DNA from 3 places in the Cutibacterium sp. LaCa_255 genome. Region 3 is predicted to be linked to each of the others. Evidence: riboswitches for the same ligand, from Rfam matches in the RefSeq annotation. Region 3 holds a riboswitch; each other region holds the start of a gene.
What was found. A riboswitch is a leader RNA that binds a small molecule or an ion and turns the genes downstream of it on or off. The one in region 3 is predicted to bind cobalamin.
Positions count from the first base shown of each region.

Region 1: linked by a shared signal. The riboswitch ahead of ACP8ML_RS00385 (ABC transporter substrate-binding protein) and the one ahead of ACP8ML_RS03500 (ABC transporter substrate-binding protein) in region 3 are both predicted to bind cobalamin.
Region 2: linked by a shared signal. The riboswitch ahead of ACP8ML_RS11030 (ribonucleoside-diphosphate reductase subunit alpha) and the one ahead of ACP8ML_RS03500 (ABC transporter substrate-binding protein) in region 3 are both predicted to bind cobalamin.

Region 1 covers NZ_CP190956.1:83,904-91,119, reverse strand. The annotation lists gene ACP8ML_RS00400 (NAD-dependent succinate-semialdehyde dehydrogenase) at 1-401, opposite strand, end outside; gene ACP8ML_RS00395 (ABC transporter ATP-binding protein) at 485-1,255, opposite strand; gene ACP8ML_RS00390 (FecCD family ABC transporter permease) at 1,252-2,415, opposite strand; gene ACP8ML_RS00385 (ABC transporter substrate-binding protein) at 2,415-3,248, opposite strand; cobalamin riboswitch at 3,518-3,698, opposite strand; gene ACP8ML_RS00380 (class I SAM-dependent methyltransferase) at 3,729-4,538, opposite strand; gene ACP8ML_RS00375 (ABC transporter ATP-binding protein) at 4,663-5,415, shown strand; gene ACP8ML_RS00370 (FtsX-like permease family protein) at 5,418-6,863, shown strand; gene ACP8ML_RS00365 (hypothetical protein) at 6,915-7,070, opposite strand; gene ACP8ML_RS00360 (YhgE/Pip domain-containing protein) at 7,098-7,216, opposite strand, start outside.
Region 2 covers NZ_CP190956.1:2,420,737-2,427,952, forward strand. The annotation lists gene ACP8ML_RS11025 (NADH:flavin oxidoreductase/NADH oxidase) at 1-818, shown strand, start outside; cobalamin riboswitch at 991-1,182, shown strand; gene ACP8ML_RS11030 (ribonucleoside-diphosphate reductase subunit alpha) at 1,295-3,859, shown strand; gene ACP8ML_RS11035 (ribonucleotide-diphosphate reductase subunit beta) at 3,896-4,882, shown strand; gene ACP8ML_RS11040 (PH domain-containing protein) at 5,267-5,530, shown strand; partial or broken gene ACP8ML_RS11045 (PH domain-containing protein) at 5,728-6,036, shown strand; partial or broken gene ACP8ML_RS11050 (PH domain-containing protein) at 6,301-6,666, shown strand; gene ACP8ML_RS11055 (PH domain-containing protein) at 6,706-7,002, shown strand; gene ppgK (polyphosphate--glucose phosphotransferase) at 7,049-7,216, shown strand, end outside.
Region 3 covers NZ_CP190956.1:791,707-798,922, forward strand. The annotation lists gene ACP8ML_RS03470 (COX15/CtaA family protein) at 56-928, shown strand; gene ACP8ML_RS03475 (aminopeptidase P family protein) at 980-2,476, opposite strand; gene ACP8ML_RS03480 (ASCH domain-containing protein) at 2,473-2,754, opposite strand; gene ACP8ML_RS03485 (zinc ribbon domain-containing protein) at 2,885-3,622, shown strand; RNA gene rnpB (RNase P RNA component class A) at 3,683-4,064, shown strand; gene ACP8ML_RS03495 (hypothetical protein) at 4,081-4,281, shown strand; cobalamin riboswitch at 4,316-4,501, shown strand; gene ACP8ML_RS03500 (ABC transporter substrate-binding protein) at 4,543-5,556, shown strand; gene ACP8ML_RS03505 (FecCD family ABC transporter permease) at 5,553-6,587, shown strand; gene ACP8ML_RS03510 (ABC transporter ATP-binding protein) at 6,584-7,216, shown strand, end outside.

The DNA of each region.
Region 1 (7,216 bases), 710 kb from region 3:
CCGTAGTCACCGCGAATGCGCACTGCCTCCTCGGAGAACCAGCGCAGGAACTCCCCGCCGTAGGTGACCTCTCCGTAGGACTCGGCCAGCGGCTTGCCCATCTCGAGGGTCATGAGCTTGGCGAAGTCGTCCTTGCGCTCGGTGACGAGCTCGAAGGCCTTGCGCAGGATCTCGCTGCGCTCACGCGGGGAGGTGTCGGCCCAGGATTCCTGGGCACGGACGGCGGCGTCGAGGGCGTCGGTGCCCTGGTCGACGGACGCATCGGCGATGGCGACGAGTGACTTCTCGGTGGAGGGGTCGAGGACGTCGAAGGTGCGGGACGCCTCGGCGTCCACCCATTCTCCGTCAATGAGCAGCTGAGAGGGCAGATCTGATGGGAGCGAGCGGTCGTTGGTCGTCATGAACCCACCCTACGACGGGGTTTCGACGCTTTGAGGGAGTTCGGTGTTCACGGGGAGGGGAACACGGCCGGCACCACCGACAATCACAGGACGGTTACTTGAACAGCGCCACTCGGGTGTCGACCGAGATGAGTGCACACTTTGTAGACGTCGTCCAGGATTCCCGGAGACAGCACGGCCGATGGCGCACCCGCTGCCACACATGTGCCCTTCGACATCAGTACAAGGGTGTCGCAGAATCGTGCGGCCAGATTGATGTCGTGAAGTGCCACCACCACCGTCGACCTGAGGCGCCGCGACAGCTCCATCACCTTGAGTTGATGATGAATGTCAAGGTGGTTCGTCGGTTCATCCATGATCAGCAGGCCGGTCTGCTGCGCCAGCGCCCTCGCGATTGTCACCCGCTGCCGTTCTCCTCCAGAAATCCGTGAGAATGTCGACGTCGCGAGATCTCCAACCTCCATAAGCTCCATGGCTGCGCCGCACAGGGCAAGGTCGCCCTCGCTCAGCGACCGCCACGACTTCTTGTGAGGTGTCCTCCCCATCCGGACGATTTCCCCGCACGTCAGCGGGAACTCCGCGGGAGTCTCTTGGAGAACCACCGAAATGTGCCGGGAGGACCACTTCGTGTCTCGCGCCCAGACATCGACACCATCGACGGTCACCGTCCCCTTCGTAGGGCGTCTCGAGTGGAAGATTGAGCGCAGCATCGTCGACTTGCCGCTCCCATTGGGGCCGAGGATCCCCACCACCTGACCGGGGTGGGCGACGAAGTCGACATCCTGGACGATGTGGCGCCCCTCGATGTCGACACCCAGGCCCGCGACCACCAGTTCTGCACCACTGACGATCATGACGTCTCCCCCAAGGTGCGTCGCAACAGGAACAGGAAGAATGGAGCCCCGACAAGCGCGGTCACAATACCTACCGGCAATTCCTGCGGCTCAATGGCCATCCGCGCCCCAACATCCGCCAGCACGGTGAAAATCGCACCCAGAAGCAGTCCTACGGGAAGGGTTCGGCGGTGATCTGCGCCAACCAGCATCCTCGTAATGTGCGGCATCACCAGGCCGACGAATCCTATGACGCCACACACCGCAACTGTCACACCGACAATTGCAGCTGCCACAACGAACATCCAGGTTCGGAACCGATCAACGTCCAGGCCGAGAGAACCCGCTGTCCCTTCCCCACCAAGAAGGAGGTTGAGATTTGACGCCTCAGCCAGGCATAAGAGCATTCCCACAGCGAGGACGAGGGTGGGGACGGGAAGGTTCTCCCACTTGGCGGCCCCGAAGCCTCCGAGACTCCAAAAGAGGACTTGCGACGCCAGTTGCGGATCCGGGGAGGTCAGAACCATGAAGTTGTTGACTGCCGACAACAGGGCCGAAACCGCCATGCCGGTGAGAACCAACGTTCCTGCAGAAAGGGTTTGCCTCCGTCTGGCGATCACCAAGACGAGTAGAAGCGTCAGGAACGCGCCTGCGAACGCGGCCAACCCGAGAGAGACCGCACCACCGAGGAGCAGACCAAACCGCATGACGGTAATGGCTCCGGTTGCAGCTCCCGACGACACGCCGAGCACCGTGGGGCTCGCCAGTGGGTTGCGAAGCAGCGCCTGCACGACTGTGCCGACAGTGGTCAGCGCCATCCCTGCGACTGCCGCCAGGAGCACACGAGGAAGCCGGACATCAGCAACGATCCTGTCGATCGACGCAGTCCAATCAACGGTGACGACACCTGCCGGCAGAGCCCGGTGCGCAACGACCTTCCATACTTGGACGAAGGGAACATGAACCGAGCCAATTGACAGCGCGAGTCCCAGGACAAGAATCAACGTGACGGCCAGTACGGACAAGACTATGACCAGGTGTCCACGATGCGAATCGCCACGCCACCTGTCTTCCCCGACAGATGCCGACTCGGATGGAAGGGCATTGAGGACAGCAACGAGTTCGTCCTGCCGTTTCACAGCCGTGGATGACTCATCAATGCCACCACGTGCACCCATCATCAGCCGTGGAACTGCTTGGCAAGCTGCTCGATACCTTCAGCCGAACGCGGGCCGGGCTGTGCCAACGAGAGACTGATCACCGGGAAGGCATTGTTCTTGACGGCCTTGGTGTCCTTCAGTGCCGGAATTGACTTCAACGTCTTGATCTTCTGATCGACACTCGGGGTCTTGTAGTCGTAAATCAGAATCATGTCTGGATCAGCCTTTGCAACCTGCTCCCACGACATCTTTCCCCACCGCAGCGGTTCATTCGCGAAGATGTTCTCGCCTCCCGCCGCATCGATCATCACCGATGCATAGGCCCACCCACCAACTGTCGTCGGGGCGTCCTCACCTGAGTTGTAGAGGAACACCTTGGGGCGCTCCTTCCCCTTCACGGACTTCTTGACGGCATTGACCTTGTCGTTGAACTTTCGAATCGATGCCTCAGCTCGGTCATTCACATCGAAGATCTGGCCGATGGTCCTGATCTCCTTGGTCTCATCATCCAAGGCCTTGACCTCATTGGTGCATCCCACAGGGCTGAGATGCGTCTTGATCCCCATCTTCTGTAGGTCTTTCCGGGTGTGACCGTTGCTCCTTGAGAAACCGTCCGGGTACCCGGAATACACGAAATCAGGATTTACGGACAAAAGCTTCTCCATGGAAGGCTGCCCAGCGGCCAAAACCGACACCGAGTCGTAGGCCTCCTTGTATTGGGCACCGATGGGGCGAGTGCGTTGGTACGCCGTCCCGACCATGCTCTTCTCCAGCCCTAGCTCGAGCATCGTCTCAGTCGCCGTTGACGTCAATGTCACTGCGCGCGTCGGGGCGGAATCGAACGTCTGCTTCACCCCACAGCTCTCCACCGTCAGCGGGTATGACGTGTGCCCGGCCTTCGAACCGGTTGCGTGGGACGACGCCGTCGAGGCGTTCTGCTCCGTGACGGCGCTCCCACAACCAGCCATGAATGAGACAGGAATCACTAATGCAGCGACAAGAGCGACCCTCCGCGTGTACCTTCGCGCCATCGCAATGGTCCTTCCGTTCCGTTCCCACGCCAACGGTCACAGATGGGCCCCACGTAAGGGTTTCCAACCAAAAGCCATGACGCGAGCTTGTGTCGAGTGGATTTTCATCGGCAGGTCTTCGGACTGGGGTTCAACCCGTTTCAGCACCTTCCCAGGCCTCACTGGCCCAGTGGCATACGCCGAGACGGTCACCGTCACCGCTGCGCGTCAGCCCCGGAATCACACCGGAGTTCCCTCACACCCATTTAGGTTACCGATACACATACCTTATCAATGAAGACCTTGAACTGATCGACACTCCCCTCACACAGGCATGTCGGGCAGGGCCCCCACAAGGCCCTTCGCATCTACATGCACCAGACCAATTGTGCGTCTACACCTCCATCCGCGCGGGAATCCAATCGCATAGGAATCCATAATCCTGATCGCCTCGGAAAAATTACCTCCTCGAGTCTGGACCTCATGGTACAATTCATCTTCAGAAACAACTCGATATTCCTCGAGAATTCTAATTTCTGCTGGAATCCCCAATTGTGCGAGGCCACCTGCAAGGAGTAGATGGCGAGCCTGTGAAACACGGACATCTTCCCCCTGTGCTGCTGCAAGGGCATGATCCCAGGCCGTCGGTGATCCAGTGGTGTCAATAATGATGACGTGCCGTCGAGCCTGCCGAACCAATGCCCGCAAGGACGCCGCCAGATCGAGGGCCCAGTACAAGGACCACGCAGCAAGAACGGTGTCGAAAACCCTTCCTGTGTCCATGGGCCATTGCCCCTGGATCGTCTCGATCTTGACTTCCTCGGCTTCAGCATTCTCCGAAAGCACACGGAGCATGTCCTCTGAACGGTCTACGACAGTCACACGGCAGCCGCGTTGTGCCAGCGGAATCGCGAACCGTCCGGTTCCGCCGCCAACGTCAAGGATCGATGACTCAGGTTCGACGATGCTGGTCACGGTGCCGATCTGAGCCAGGGAACTGCACGTCAAACCTGCGTGCTGGTCGTAGACCGCTGCGTGCCCATGCCAAAACGCCTTTTCCTGTTCCAAAGATCTGCGCGCGGGGTCCGATCTCCTATCGTTCTCCCACAGTCCGAAGTAATCACTGATCCTCATCGGCGCCTCCCATGTTCATCGGGACCAATCCTGTGGCATCACCATCCTCCTACCACGGGAGGACGCTCCGATTCGACCGCCAGCACGATGCGCGACGAGGGGCTCGGGCAGCACGGTGGATGACATGTTGACGCCAACCCGATCCAACCCTCACGCCGTCGCCGAACCCGTCCCCGGCGCTCACCTCCGCACCCTGGGACTGACGAAGACCTACGGGACGACTCGTGCCCTCGACCACGTCGACATCGCCATCCCGGCCGGCCAGTCGGTCGCCGTCATGGGGCCGTCCGGATCGGGAAAAACCACCCTGCTGCACTGCCTGTCCGGGATCCTCTCGGCCGACTCCGGCAGCATCGAGCTGGGTCTGCCCGACCGCGTCGTCAACGTCGAGAGTCTCTCCAGCGAGGGACGGGCCCAGCTGCGTCGCCAGTCCCTCGGGTTCGTCTTCCAGCAGGGAATGCTCGTCCCCGAGCTCACCGCCGTCGAGAACACCGCCCTGCCTCTCATGCTCAATGGCGCCTCTCGGTCACAGGCCGTCGGGTACGCCGTCCAGTGGCTGAGCTCGATGGGACTGGGAGGCATGGAGGATCGACGCATCGGTCAACTCTCCGGCGGCCAGGCGCAGCGAGTAGCCATCGCCCGATCCCAGGTCATCGACCCGGCGATCGTCTTCGCCGACGAGCCCACCGGAGCCCTCGACTCGGCCACTGCTGTCGAGGTGATGTCCATCCTGCTCTCGGCGACGACCGGGAGGGGACGCACCCTCATCGTCGTCACCCATGACGAGGGCGTCGCCCGCCGCTGTCAGCGCATCCTGCGCCTGCAGGACGGCCGGATCGTCTCCGACGAGATGCGTCATTCCGACGGGAGGTGGTGACCATGACCACGAAGTCCACCATTGAACCGGGAACCGCGGATCAGCAGATCCCGTCGATCTCCGTCCCCGAACCGCTCACGACCAAAGCGGGACGCCCGGCGACCTCGTCGATCCTCGGCATGACCCTGCGCACCTCGGCCGCTGATCACTCGACCTGGCGGCTGCCGGTGGTCGCCTTCGCGGTCATCACGACGATCATCCTCGACGTCACCGGCGGTGCCGTCATGATGTGGCACCTGCCCGGTGAGAATGCCTCCTTCTACAAGCTGACCTCGTCAATCGCCGTCATCCTGCTGGTGTTGCCGCTGATGACCCTGGCCTCCTCGGCCGCGCGGTTGTCCGCCCGACGTCGCGACGACCGGCTGTCCTCCTTACGTCTCATCGGGGCGTCATCCCATCTGCTGCGGGTGGTCACCCTGGTCGAGGCGGGCCTGCAGGCTCTCGTCGGGTCCCTGCTCGGCATCGTCGGCTACCTCATCTGCGTGCCCCTACTGGGACGACTGTCCTTCAACGGCAGCCAGATTGGTGCGGGCTCGGTCCTGCTCGGCCCCGCTCCGGTGGCCGGGGTCATCCTGGCCCTGGTACTCCTCGCCCTCATCAGCTCCGCCATTGGTCTGAGACGGGTCGACGTCTCTCCCCTCGGGGTGCGAATGCGCAGTCAGCCCCGCTCGGTGTCATGGGTTCGGCTGGCCATCGGGGGCGCCATCGTCCTCGTCCTCGTCTCCTCGAAGGCTGTACTCAGCGTCCTCGGAGGTCAGACCGGCGTCGTCGGTGTGTACGTCTTCCTCGCCATCCTGCTGGCAGCCGTCGTCGAACTCGCCAACATCATCGGCCCTAAGCTGTTGTCGATGTACTTCAAGCACCGCCTCAACAAGGCCAGGACTGCCACCGACCTGGTCGCTGCCCGTCAGGTGCTGGAGAACCCGCGGGCTGCCTGGACCCAGGTCGCCTCCCTGGGAGCGGTGTGCGTGGTGGGAATGCTCGCAGGAACCGGGGCCGCCATGATGCAGGCGGCGGGCAACGGTACCAGCGCCGACCCGGCTGCCCAGATCATCGGGCAGGACCTGCAGACCGGCACTATCCTACTCATTGTCTTCGCCTTCGCCACGGTGGCCTGCTCGGTGGGCGTCAATCAGGCCTCTGCAATTCTCGACCGCCGCTCGGTCGAGGTGGGTCTGGACATCGTCGGGATGGATCTGGCCACTCAGGACAAGGTGCGACGGATCACCGTCATCTCACCAATGAGGTTCGCCATGGTGACGGGCCTGGTCGCCACCGGACTGCTGATCGTCCCGATGGTGGGGGTGGCCCTCGTCCTGAGGCCGGTGACAATCCTCGTGACGGTCGGCACCATTCTCATCGGTGCAGGCATGGTGCGGCTGGGTCTGTGGGCGACCCGTCCGACCCTGAATCGGGTACTTGCCGACGGACTGGCTCGGACCGAGTGAGAGAAGGCCCGACAAGACCGGACCTGGCGAGGGACGAGGTGATCTCGACGATCAACTCCGCTGCTCGTCGTCGGGGCCCTCGTCAATCCCCTCCATGCCGAATCGCCACACCTCGTCGATCCAACCCCTCCGCACCGAGCGGATCCGGCTGGTCACTGCAACGACACTAGCCAGGACGGCAAGACTCGCGAGGAGGGGTTTGTTCATGGTGCCACTCTAGATCGCTGCCGTCGCTCAGGCTTCGCTGGCGGTCAGCAGTTCCCTGGCACTGGTCTGACGCCGTCGCCCCACTGCGAGCAGACTGGCGATGAGGGCCGCCACCGCCCATATAACAACGGCCAGCAGGGATCCGA
Region 2 (7,216 bases), 1.1 Mb from region 3:
AGCTTGGTGGCAAGATCGCCGTGCAGCTCGGTCACGCCGGCCGGAAGGCCTCCACCGAGAAGTGGTGGCCGGGGTTCCAGGGCGAGGTGGTGCCTCCCGAGCACGGCGGCTGGATTCCCGTCGGTCCGACCACCGCCCCTGCTGACGGCAAGCAGTACGTCGGCCTGCCCGTCAACGCCCTTGACGAGAACGGCATCGAGAAGGTCGTCGACGACTTCCGCGCCGCCGCCGCGCGTGCTGTGGACGCTGGATTCGACGCCGTCGAACTTCACAGCGCCCACGGTTATCTGCTGCACCAGTTTTACTCGCCGCTGTCCAACACCCGCACCGACGACTGGGGCGGTGACTTCGACGGACGCGTCCGCCTGCCGTTGGAGGTTGCGACGGCCGTGCGCGGTGCGATTCCCGACGACATGCCCCTGTTGGCGCGTCTATCTGTCACCGACTGGCGGGAAGACGGCTGGCAGGTCGACGATTCTGTCGAGCTGTCGCGTCGTTTCGCGGAGGCCGGAGTCGATCTCCTCGACGCCTCCTCGGGCGGCAACTCGTCCGCACCGATCCCCGTCGCCCCGGCCTACCAGGCTGACTTGGCGGCTCGAGTGCGCGCCGAGGCCGGGATTCCCACCGCCACCGTCGGCATGATCTGGACCGCAGAGTTGGCCGAGGAGCTGCTCCAGAAGGGCAGTGCCGACGCCATCATGATCGGACGGGCAGCTCTGCGGGACACCAACTGGCCATTGCGCGCCGCCCACGAGTTGGGAGTTCCCAACGAGGACGCCCCGTGGCATCCGGCGAGATTCCGGGGAGCGTGGCGCTGAGGACGTCGAGAGTTTCAGCGTTTCTGACGCTCGACGAAGCCCGGTGACGGCGGCGTGTTCGGTGTCCTGAATCCGCCGGCCGTCAGGGGGCCGTCATGGTGTGCGTCCGTGAGACGTCCAACACGCTCAATGCCCCTACATCTTGTGTTGACTCTTATTGATCAGCGTTCATATAGTGGCGAGTGCACATGGTTCCCGTGTTCGCACGGGCCAAGAGGGAATCCGGTGAGAATCCGGAGCTGCCCCGCAGCGGTGTACGAGAACGACCGCCGTCATCATGCACTGTGCTTCGGCATGGGAAGCGACGGCCAGTAGGCAACAAGTGCTCGTGAGTCCGAAGACCTGCCAGGTGTGGTCCCGCAACCGCGGGGCCCGGTTCGCGATCTCGCGGGAAGTGTCGCAGCGTTCATGGGGACCAGTGTCCCCGCCGCATTCCGCCCGATCGCGTGCCTACGGCATCGCACGGAGGAATTGCAATGAGCGCCGACCCCATCTCGACCATCCGCGTCCGCAAGCGCGACGGATCCCTGGCCCCCTACGACGGCAACGAAGTCGCTGCATCCATCATTGACTCAGCCCGTGGGCTCGACGACGCCGTTGCCCGGGCAACCCTGCTGCAGGCCGAGGTGGAGATCACCCTGTTCGACGGGATCACCACCGACGCCCTGGACGAGGCCGTCATCCAGGTGGCTCTGGGCAATGCCAAGGACGACCCCGCCTTCGACACCATTGCTAGCCGAATCGCCGTCAAGAAGCTGTACAAGGAGGTGTTCGACGACACCCACGACGGTCTCGGTGACGCCGGCCCAGAGCGGGTGCGAGACCTCCATCATGCCTGCTTCCCGCGCACGATCGACAAACTCGTCGCCGACGGCCACCTCGACGAGCGACTGGGGCGGCTCTTCGACCTCGACGCCCTCGCCACGGCCCTTGATCCCATCCGTGACGACCTCATCGGCTTCACCGGCGTGCGCACCATGGTCAACCGTTACCTGTTGCGTACCCCCGACCAGCGAGCGTTGGAAGTACCGCAGTACTTCTGGATGCGCGTGGCGATGGGGCTCAGCCTCACCGAGGACGATCCCACCTCCTCTGCCCTCGCCCTCTACGACTCGATGAGTAACCTGCGTCATCTCGCGGCTGGATCCACCCTTGTCAACGCGGGCACCCCGGCTGGTCAGCTGTCCAACTGCTTTGTCATGCGCACCGAGGACGATTTGGAGCACATCGCCCGGACGATCCGTGACGTCATGTGGATCACCAAGGGCACCGGCGGCATCGGGCTGTCGATGTCCGACCTGCGCTGCGAGGGGTCACCTATTCGCTCCGACAACACTGCGTCGACCGGTCCGATCCCCTTCATGCACACCATCGACTCGACGCTGCGGGCCGTCTCCCGCGGAGGCAAAAAGCTCGGCGCACTGTGCTTCTACATGGAGAACTGGCACATGGACTTCCCGCAGTTCCTCGATCTGCGGCAGAACTCCGGTGACCCGTACCGGCGGACCCGCACCGCCGACACCGCGGTGTGGATCTCCGACGAGTTCATGAAACGCGTCGCCAAGGACGAGGACTGGTACCTCTTCGACCCCGCCGAGACCCCCGATCTCACCGAGCTCACCGGGTCGGCCTTCTCGAAGCGTTACGCCCACTACATCGCCGAGGCCGAGGCCGGCCACATCAAGCGTTTCCACCGCACCACGGCCCGCGAACAGTTCCGAGCCATCCTGGTGAGCCTGCAGACGACATCCCACCCGTGGTTGACGTGGAAGGACAGCGTCAATACCCGCGCGTTGAACAGCAACACCGGGACGATCCACTCCTCGAATCTGTGCACCGAGATCTGCCTGCCCCAGGACCGCGACCACACCTCGGTGTGCAACCTGGCTTCGGTCAACCTCGCCGGACACCTCGTCGGGCCGCGCGGGAAACGTCGCATCGACTGGAACCAACTGGCCGCCACCACTCGGCTGGCGGTGCGCCACCTCGACAACCTCGTCGACATCACCGCTTCGGCGGTGCCTCAGGCCGAGCGATCCAACGTGGAGAACCGGGCCATCGGCCTGGGCGTCATGGGGCTGACGGACATGCTCGAGCAGGTGCGGATTCCTTACGACTCCCCCGAGGCCTGCGAGATCGTCGACCGGGTCATTGAATTCATCAGCTGGCACGCCATCGACACCTCCGCTGATCTGGCCACCGAGCGTGGCTCGTACCCGATGTTCGCAGGATCCGGCTGGTCGAAGGGGATGGTCCCGGTCGACACCCTGGCTCTCCTGGAGCGCGACCGTGGCATTCCCGTTGATGTCGACCGGGTGACGAGGATGGACTGGGACGGGCTGCGTACCAAGGTGAGTCGCGGAATGCGCAACGCCACTCTGATGGCCATCGCCCCGACCGCGTCGATCGGCCTGGTCGCTGGCACGACGCCGGGTCTGGACCCGCAGTTCTCCCAGATGTTCTCCCGAGCCACCTCGGCCGGGAAGTTCCTCGAGGTCAACCGCAACCTGGTGGCCGACCTCAAGGACCTCGGGCTGTGGGAGAAGGTGCGCGAGGAATTGCTGCGCCGTCAGGGGGATCCCAGCGAGATCGAGGCCATCCCGGCATCTCTGCGACGTCTGTACCGCACCTCCTTCACCCTGGATCCAATGGCCTACCTCAACGTGGCCGCCAGGGCGCAGAAGTGGGTGGACCAGGCCATCAGCCGCAACATCTACCTGGCCTCCCGGTCGGTCGGTGACATGGAGGACCTCTACACCGCAGCATGGCGGATGGGCGTCAAGACGACCTACTACCTCCACATGCTGCCCCGTCACACCGCCGAGCAGTCAACGGTGGCGGTCAACAAGGCTGCCGGACATCGCAACGGTCCTCGTCGTGGATTCGCCACCGCAGCACGACGTGACACCAGCACCACGACCATTGAAAAGCCCCTGACCGAGGCACTCGACGCCGAACCCGTCATGGCCCTCGATCTCGTCGACGGCACCTCCTGCCCGGTGGACCCCCAGGAACGCCTGCAGTGCGAGTCCTGCCAGTGACCGACGACCGTTCCCCCCACTGAAAGCGAGAACACCATGATCCTTGGATCCGGAATCCACAAAGGGCTGCTGCTCAAGCCCGTCATCTACCCGTGGGCCTACGACCTCTACAACCAGGCCGTGGCGAACACGTGGTTCCCCAACGAGATCCAGCTCGATGAGGACCTCGCCGACTTCAGCCGGATGACTCCTGATGAGCACCATGCCTTAACCCACCTCATGAGCTACTTCAACCCCAACGAGCTGCTGGTCAACAAGGCGTTGGCCTTCGGGGTCTACCCCTACGTCAATGCGGCCGAGTGCCACCTCTACCTGGCCAAGCAGATGTGGGAGGAGGCCAACCACTGCATGGCATTCGAGTATGTCCTCGAGACCTTCCCGATCGACCGCGACGAGGCCTACCGCTCCCACGTCCACGTCCCGTCGATGGCCCGCAAGGAGTCCTTCGAGGTGGCCTTCATCAAGCAGATGACCGAGCAGACCCTCGACATCACCACTGTCGAGGGCAAGCAGGACTTCGTGCGCAACCTGGTGGCTTACAACATCATTCTCGAAGGCATCTGGTTCTACTCCGGGTTCATGGTCGCGCTGTCCTTCCGGCAGCGAAACCTGCTGCGCAATTTCGGCTCCCTCATCGACTGGGTGGTCCGCGACGAGTCCCTCCACCTGAAATTCGGCATGAACCTCATCCTGACGGTGTTGGAGGAGAACCCGGAGGTCGCCACCGAGGAGTTCGCGACCGAGATCCACGACATGATCGTCGAGGGGGTGTCCATGGAGGAGCAGTACAACCGCGACATGCTCCCCCGCGGCATCCTCGGAATGAATGCTGATTACGTCAATGACTACGTCAAGTACCTGGCAGATCGTCGTCTGGAGGAGCTCGGTTTCGAGCCGGAGTACCGCGTCGCCAACCCGGCGAAATGGATGGCCACGGCCAATGACACCCTCCAGCTGGTCAATTTCTTCGAGGCCACCAACACCTCCTACGAGGTCAATGCCCACGCCACCGGTGGTCGGTGAGATCGGGAGCGGACCCCGATCTTCGACGAGTCCTCGTTCGTGGGGTATTCGTCACCCCGATGGTGAGCGTGCATGAAGTCGCCATGGCATGCACGCGGACGATGTCAGCCCCAAAATATGCTTTGGGGCTGACATCATCCCTTGTTAGGGTCCTATGACGTGGACGAACTCTTCAGCCCTCCCGGAGGCGAATGGCATCCGGTCTCCCCGAAATTCGTGACCGTCAAGAGGCTCATGGTCTGTCTGACCTGGGGCATCCTGACGGTCGCCCTCGCCGTCGTGCTGGGGATCTTCGTCACCTGGTGGGCCGGTGTCATCGCGGCGGTCGTCGGCCTGGCCTTCACCGGATGGCGATTCTCGCGGATGCCAGCCGTCGTCGCAGCCATGGGCTGGTGCGAACGCGGAAGCGACCTGTGCATCCGTTCCGGGCCGTGGTTCCGCAACTTGGTCATCGTCCCCTACGGTCGAATGCAAGCCGTCGAGATCAACGCTGGCCCCTTCGATCGGCACTGGGGTGTGGCATCCGTGGAACTCGTCACCGCTGCCATGGCGACCAACGCCTCCATTGACGGTCTGCCTGCCGAGGAGGCCAAAGCCCTGCGTGAACGGATCACGGAAGTGGCTGAGGAGAAGGACGCGGCCCTGTGACCCCGGAGGAGCAGCCCCGTGAGGAGGGCCGAACCGGCATCGTCATTCCCTCCGCCCCGGTGGCCGAGCAACCTGCCTCCGCGGAGGCCGTGGAGAGGCGCCCCCACTGGGCGACCCCGTTGGTGCGCGGCTGGATGGTCATTGCTGCCGCGGCCTTCATCCTGCTCAAGCAGTTGCTCGAGGACGGCAAGGACTTGATGTCATTGTCCCTCCGCGACCTCGGAATCGGCGGCAGCATCGTCGTCATCGTGGCCATCCTGCAGATCGTTGTCGGCGCCTTCGTGTGGGCGACCACGAGATTCCATATCGACGAGGAGGAGGTGCGCATCGAGCACCGCTTCATCACCCACGAATCTGACCGGCTGGCCTTGTCCAAGATCCAAGGGGTCGACGTCGTCCAGCCCTTCGCCGCCCGGATTGTCGGCCTGGCAAGCCTCAACATTGACGTCGGGGCGTCCAGCTCCAAGAAGATCGAGTTCCTGAAGCGTCACGAGGCCTACGAACTGCGCGACCTGCTCATTTCTCGGGCCCATCATGACGCTGCCCAGTCCCATGCTGGCAGAGCGGGCGACGGCGTCGGCTCTCAGTGGTGGGATCGACGCCGCGATGAGCACGAGATCGTCAGTGTCACGGCCAAGCGAGCCCTCGTCGCCGGGTTCCTGTCGATGACCTTCCTCATCCAGCTGCTGGCCCTGATCGTGTCGATCGTCATCAGCGTCGCCAACGACCAGCCGCTTGGTGTTGCCGCCATCCTCGCCCTCTTGCTGACGATGATCGGTGTGGTGTGGAAACAGCTAGACGCCGCGTGGAAATTCTCCCTGCTGAGGTCAGGAGGTGCCCTCAAGGCGGTTCACGGTCTCACCAGCCTGACGACGCGCACTGTTCCGGTACGCAGGGTGCAGGCAGTGGAGGTGTCCACGCCCCTGCTGTGGCGTCCGTTGGGAGTCTCCCGTATCACGATGACGGTGCTCGGCGGGGCCGGACTGTCGGATGTCGAACAGTCAACAGTTCTGCTGCCCATTGGTGACGACGAGCAGGTCCGCGCCGCCCTCGACGCGTTGTGGCCCGGGTTCCGACTGGACTCGGTGCATCTCAACGGAATCCCGAAACGTGCCCGGTGGTTCCGCTGGTTCGACCAGACGGTCATCGCATGGGGGTTCGACGAGGAGGTCGTCGTGACACGGAAGGGGCTGTTCAACCGCACCCTGAGCGTCGTCCCGCACGCCCGATCGCAGTCGGTGCGGCTGACACAGGGCCCACTGCAGCGTCGGCTCGGACTGGCTGATTTCTACGTGGACACATCATCGGGCCCGGTGACGGTGTCGTGTTCCAACCTCGACGCCACTGCTGCGCGAACCTTCGCCATTGGCCAGATGGACCGTACCCGTGCTGCCCGGGCCCGGGAGCTGTCACCGACGGAGCATCCGGCAACCGGGGTGGCCACCAGACAGGAGTTACCGGCACTGAGCTGACCCGAGCCGAAACGATCGCCAACACCACCTATTACGCTTGTCCACCATGAGCAACGTGCTGGGAATTGACGTCGGCGGCTCCGGGATCAAGGGAGCCCCGGTTGACCTCGACATCGGAGACTTTGCCGAACCGCGACTTCGCATCCCCACCCCTGGTAAGTCGTCCCCGAAGAACGTCGTCGCCGTGCTGCGCGAGATCGTCGACAACTTCGCC
Region 3 (7,216 bases):
GGCCGTTCGAGCCTAGGTCCATGACTGACGGCAATCACCACCAGCGAGGATTTTCATGACCAACACCGTCGCCACCAGAAACGCCGTGCCGAAAGGGGTGACGATTCTCTTCGGGATCACCGCCGTCGTCATCACTGTCACTCTGGCTCTGGGATCAACGGTGTGTGCCACCGATGCGTCGGCATCCTGCCCGAACTGGCCCGGCTGTTATGTCGGACGCCTGACTCCGATGGATGCGACCCAGCCATGGGTGGAGTTCATCCACCGCGTCATCTCGGCCTCGGTCGGCATCTTCGCGGTCGCGAGCGTCATTGTCGGAATCGTGTATCGGCGGGTCGACAGGTTGCTCGTCGCCCTGCCGATCGTCGCCCTGCTGGGCGCACTGACCTCCGGGATCTTCGGCATGATGACGATCAAGTGGGGGATCAACGCCGTCGAGGCGTCCTTCGACCTGCTGGCCGCCATCATCTCGATGGGTGCGATGTGGCGGGCCTTCTTCGTCTCCCGCAGGCCGCGCTCCCCGTGGATCTGGAATGGGCGAACCAAGCTCGGCGTCGGTGCCGTGGTCTTCCTCGTCGTCGGTCACTTCTTCGCCGTCCAGGTTGCTGGCCCCGGGTCGCTCACCCGTTGCATGGGCTGGGCCATGTTCGTGCGCGGCGCCGGCGATGGACCGTTGGCCGGTTGGGTGGCTCAGCAGGCCATTGCGGGCATCGGGATGATCCTGGCGATCGTCTTCCTGCTGGTTCGCTGGGGGCGTCGCAATGGTTGGGACATCCTGTGCGCCGTGCTCATCGTCATCGAGATCGTCGCCGGGATCCTCATCGCCGTCAATGGGTCGAACCACGGTCTGGGAACCCTGCACGCCATCCCGGCCGTCCTCATCCTGTGCCTCACCATGACGGCGACGATGCGCAGCGCTAGGGGCTGAAAACCCCGGCGCTGCGCATCGGCAGTGCTTGTGGCCAGCGGGTGCTGATGATCAGTGGGAGGTGCGTCCCCAGATGTCGGCCATCCAGGCCTCGACCTCGTCGATCTGACGTGGGCAGTCCTTGGACAGCCACTCGGGTTCACCGTCAGTGATGTACAGGTCGTCCTCGATGCGGACACCGATGCCACGGAACTCCTCGGGGACCAAGAGGTCTGTCTCCTTGAAGTAGATGCCCGGCTCGTCGGAGACGCACATGCCCTTCTTGAGCGGTCCGGAGTAGTCCTGACGACGTGCCTGGTTACAGTCGTGGACATCCATGCCGAGGTGGTGGGAGGTGCCGTGGACCATCCAACGACGGTGCTGGCCGCCCTCCGGGGAGAGGCACTCCTCGACGCTGACTGGCAGGATGCCCCACTCGTGGAGGTACTCGCAGATGACGCGGATGGCCGCCTGGTGGATCTCCGCGTGGTCGTGTCCGACCTTGGCGACGGCAGCGGCGGCGTCCTGGGCCTCCAGGACGGCCTGGTAGACCCGACGTTGGGCCGGGGAGAACGTGCCCGAGATCGGCAGGGTACGCGTGATGTCGGCGGTGTAGAGGGAATCGACCTCGACACCGGCATCGATGAGGATGAGCTCTCCGGGACGCAGGTCCCCGTCGTTGCGCACCCAGTGCAGGGTGTTGGCGTGGTCACCGGCGGCACAAATCGAGCCATAGCCGACCTCATTACCGAGGTGACGGGCGACCCGTCCGAAGGTGCCCTCCATCCAGCGCTCACCGCGTCCCTTGCGCACGGCCTCCGGGATTTCGGCGATCATGGACTCGAAGCCGACCTTGGACTTGAGGCAGGCGTCGCGCAGCTGCTCGACCTCCCAGTCGTCCTTGCAGAAACGCGCGGCTGAGGAAAACTCGTAGAGCTCCTCGTCGGCCTCCTCGGAGCCCTTGGGGCGTAGGGAGTCGACGGTCGCGGTGACGTTCTCATCGGCGTCACGGATGACACGAACCGTCACGTCGCCGGCTGCCAAGGCGCTGTTGAGCTGAGAGATGTCGCGGCAGGTGAGCCCCGTCATGGCCGACATCTCCTCCAAGGACTCACGCTTGCCGACCCACATCTCGCCGTAGGTCGGATCGGCGTAGAACTCTCGGTCCGTGCGCGGGGCACGCGGCTTGAAGTACAGCACGTCTCGGGTCTCGGCGGTGGTGTCTACGACGAGCACCGCATTGGGTTCCCGGTCGGTGCCTAGGCCCGAGTAGTAGGCGAAGGCGGTATTGGGACGGAAGGGGTAGTCGCAGTCGTTGTTGCGGCGCATGAGATGCCCAGCCGGAATGACGAGTCGGTCCCCGTCGAAGCGGGCGGCCAGGGCGTCACGGTGAGCAGTCGCCGAGGGCACGGAGCCGAGCGGCTCCGGAAGCTCGTCGGGGTAGGGGGCCCAGTCCGTGGGGATGAACTCGACGAAGGCCTTGGAGAACGGGGTCTGACGCTTGGGGACCTTCTGCTCCTCGGCCTGCTTCATCTGTTCGTTCAGATCTGACGACCTCGTCTCGGTCATATGTGTCGGGACCTCCGTTGGTTGATGGTGTGACTCCCAGTGTAGGTGCCGATGACATGGAAGTACTGGCAGACGACGACTGGCTCGTCAGTGATGTCCTTGAGGGGAACGAGGTCGATGTCGGTGTGTTCGATGACGCACACCCGTCTGCCGTCAGAGTCGACAACCACCTGCCGGTCGCCGACGGACGGCATCCCCCCGAAGCGGTCGCATTCCTCCCTGAGACATGAGGTGGTGATCCCACCGGAAAGGATGGCCGCCACGAGACGGTCCCGCATCGGACCGGGGAAACCAATTCGCCGTCAGGCAGGGTGCCGTCCCCGCGCATCCCCCTACCTACGGGAGGTAGGCTGAACACCACATGTCAACAGGGCCTGCTCAACGGGGCCAGAAACGCAGGAGGTCAGCGTGAAAGCCGCGGCACAGGATCAGTGGAAGCTTCTCGATCTTGCACGAACTGACCGTCTGATCGCCCGTGCCCAGCACCGTCGTCAGACCCTGCCCGAGCTGGCCGAGCTCAAGGACCTCGCGGTCCAGCGCAGGACCCTTGCCGAGGAGGTCGTCGCCAAGTCGACCGCGCTGTCGGACGCCAAGATGGAACAGGAGCGCATCGAGGGCGACCTCGAGCCGGCCCGTGCTCGCATGGAGCGCAATCAGAAGACCGTCGATTCCGGTTCCGTCACCGACCACAAGGCCTTGAAGGGTCTGACCGAGGAGATCGAGCATCTCGGGCGACGCATCAGCCTGCTGGAGGACGCCGAGCTCGATGCCATGCAGGCCGTCGAGGACGCCGAAGCCGCTCACTCCGACGCGGATCGTCGTCGTATCGAGCTGGATGGCCACATCCGCACCGTCCTCGCGTCTCGCGATGCCGGTCTCAAGGGGATCGACGACGAGCTGGTCGAGTTGTGCCGGTCTCGCGAGACCCAGGCGGGTGGTGTCCCGGTGGATCTCCTCAAGCTCTACGAGATGCTGCGCGAGCGCACCGGGATGGGGTGTGCCAAGCTCGTCCACGGGGTGTGTGAGGGATGTGGCATTGCTGCGAATCCGGCTGACCTGCGCACCTATGTCGCAGCCGCCGAGGACGACGTCGTGCGTTGCGAGGAGTGCGACCGGATTCTGGTGCGCACCGAGGAGTCTCTTTGAGAATTGCGCCGTTGCCCGTGTGGCGACGATGCGGCAATGACCGTAGAATCGACGGTCGGACGAGCCATCCGGGTGATCGCGGCAGTCTTGAGCTGTCGAGGAAAGTCCGGGCTCCACAGAGCAGGGTGGTGGGTAACGCCCACCCGGGGTGACCCGCGGGACAGTGCCACAGAAAACAAACTGCCGGCTTTCGGGCCGGTGAGGGTGAAACGGCGGGGTAAGGGCCCACCGCGTCATCGGTGACGGTGACGGCACGGCAAACCCCACTCGGAGCAAGGCCAAGAAGACCACGAGGTCGCGGACGTGTTCGAGGGCTGCTCGCCTGAGCGTCCGGGTAGGCTGCGCAGCCGAAAGGCTGGAGGATGCCAGTAATGGCGTTCACAGATGGATGATCACCGGCCCTGAGGGGCCACAGAACCCGGCTTACAGGATGGCTCGTCCCTTCTATCATCGGGTCCATGAAGTTCGGAATTCGTACTCCCAGCCTGTCCAGAACCATCTCGGCCAGGACGCGTGGTCGAGTCACGAGGACTGTCAAGCGCACCCTCATTCCCGGTTATGGCCGTAAGGGAATGGGTTGGCTGCGAGATCCACGTCGAGCCGCCTACAACAAGGTTTACCGGAAGACGACGATGCGTTTCGGTGACCTGTTCAAGTGAGGTAACCCCTTGGAGGAGGGCATACGAAGGGGATGCTAACATGCTCACGTCAGGTTGCTGGTGGCCCCACCAGCGCTGGAATCCGGTGAGAAGCCGGAGCTGACGCGCAGCGGTATGACTGATCTGCCCCGGCGAACGCCACTGGTGCCATGAGCACTGGGAAGGAGCCGGGAACGGAGACGAGGTCGAGCCCGAAGACCACCTGACGCCGTCCTGTCGGTACCCGGTCGCGCACGCCGAACACAGAAAGCTGGCTTACTCATGCCCGTCACCCCGTCATCCCTTCGCCGCGTCCTCGTGGCATCAATGCTTCCCGCCGTCCTGCTCGCCGGCTGTGCCGGTGCCCCCAAGGACTCCGCGTCATCGTCGTCTTCCTCGGTCTCAGCGTCGGCTTCTGGTCCGATCACCATCACCAACTGCGGACAGCAGGTCACCCTCGACAAGCCCGCCACGAGGGCAGTGACCCTCAATCAGGGAGCCACTGAGGACGTGCTGGCCATCGGCGGGGAGTCCAAACTCGTCGGCACCGCCTACCTTGACAGTGAGATCCCGGCGAAGTGGAAGAAGGCCTATGACTCGGTCAAGGTGCTCTCCAAGGAGTACCCGTCCAAGGAGACCTTCCTGGCCGCCAAGCCTGATCTGGCGCTGTCCTCGTATTCCAGCGCTTTTACGGACAAGGCCATCGGCACGCGTGATGAGCTGAAGAAACAGGGAATTGCCACCTACATCAGCCCCTTCGGCTGCCCCAAGGGCACGCCCTCGGCCGAAACCACCTGGGAAAACGTCTGGAAGGAAATGACCGAGGTGGGGACTCTCATCGGCGTCAAGGATGCGGCTGACAAGGCCATTTCCAAGCAGCGAGATGCCCTCAAGGAGGTCACCGGGAACAAGCACGGCACCGGGACGTCGATCGTCTGGTTCGACTCGGGAGACAAGACTCCGTTCATTGGCGCCGGACATGGCGGACCCCAGCTCCTCATGGACGCTGTCGGTGCCAAGAACCTCTTTGCCCATCTCGACGGCGGTTGGGCAGACGGCTCCTGGGAGAAGATTGTCGCATCCAACCCTGAGGTCATCGTGGTCGCCGATGCCAGTTGGTCCACGGCGACGTCGAAGATCGACTATATGAGGAAGGACCCCGTCCTCAGCCAGATGAAGGCCGTCAAGGAGAACAAATTCGTCACCGTGCCGTTCTCCCAGAGCACCCCTGGTGCCGAACTCGTGGACGGTGCGAAGACCCTCAATGACGGTCTGGCGAAGATCACCGGCAAGTGAGTCGTCAGCGTAGTTGGCTGATCACCGGCATCCTCGCGATGGCCTTGGTCGGCAGTGTCCTCGTGGTGCTCGGGACCGGGGCGGTACACGTTCCTGTCCATGATGTCGCGAGGGTGGTGGCCCGGCGATTCCGTCTCATCGAGGGCGCCGACGTCACCGTTCTCGATGATCAGATCGTGTGGCAGCTGCGGGCTCCGCGCGTCATCGGATCGATGGCCGTCGGCGCTTTGCTGGCGATGTGCGGCGCGGTACTGCAGACCCTGACCGGTAATGACCTGGCCGACCCCTATCTGCTCGGCATCTCCAGTGGAGCCTCGGTAGGTGCGGTCTTCATCCTCATCATCGGAATCTCCAGCACTCTGGGGCAGTCCGTCCTCATGACACTGGCCTCCTTCGGCGGGGCGGTCGGGGCCCTGGTCATGGTGCTGGCCATGGCCACTGGCAAGTCCGGGGAGTTACCCGCCAGCCGGACCATCCTGGCCGGGGTGGCCGTCGGACAGTTGTGCGGCGCGGCGGTGTCCATGATGATCATGGTGTGTGGTGAGTCGAACGCAGCTCGATCAGCCCTGTCGTGGACCCTCGGGTCGTTCACCGGTGTGAGATGGGGATCGACGATCACCCTGGCCGTCGCCACCGTTCCGGCCCTCATCGCCGGGATGGCATTGTGCCACACCCTTGACGCCTTCGCCTTCGGTGACGTCAGCGCGATGTCCCTGGGAGTACCGGTCAACACTGTGCGCTGGATGATCATGGTTGGCACCGCCCTGCTGACCGCTCTCAGCGTGGCCTTCGTCGGCCCCATCGGATTCGTCGGGCTGACGGTCCCACACATCGTGAGGTTCTGGACCGGGCCGCGACACGCCCGGCTGCTACCGGTGTCGGCCCTCGTCGGGGCCCTGCTCATGGTGTGGTCCGACACCGCAGCGAGGTGCTTGCGCCCTGGCACCGAGATTCCCGTCGGGGTCATCACTGCGGCCGTCGGAGCCCCGGTGCTGGTCGTCCTGCTGCGTCGACAGGCGTCTCGATCATGAGTGCCGGGACAGCAGCAACGTTGCGAGCTGAGGATCTTGGTTGGACGGTCGACGGGACGACGGTCTTGTCCGGGGTCGACGTGGAGATTCGGCCAAAGGTCATGACGATGGTCATCGGGCTGAACGGATCCGGGAAGACGACCCTGTTGCACCTGCTGGCCGGGTTGCGGAAGCCCAGCGCGGGGCGGGTGTGGTTGGGGGAGCGTGATCTCTCCGGGATCGGGGCCAAGGAGCGCTCCCGGGTGATGGCCCTTCTCGAGCAGAGTCCTTCGGCTCACGTGGAACTGACGGTGCGTGACGCCGTCCAGCTCGGACGCATTCCCCATCTGGGAGGCTGGGGGATCGGCAATCTCAGTCGCCGAAGAGGGCGTGACGGAGATGCCGTCGAGAACGCGATGGCGTCAACCGGAGTTGCCGATCTTGCTGACCGGGCATGGTCGTCCCTCTCGGGAGGGGAGAGGCAGCGGGTCCAGTTGGCCCGAGCCCTCGCCCAGGATCCTGAGATTCTGCTCCTGGACGAACCCACGAATCATCTCGACCTGCGTCACCAGATTGACCTGTTGGAGAGAGTGCGTGGTCTTGGTCTGACAACGGTGACCGTCATCCATGATCTTGACCTGGCCGCCGCC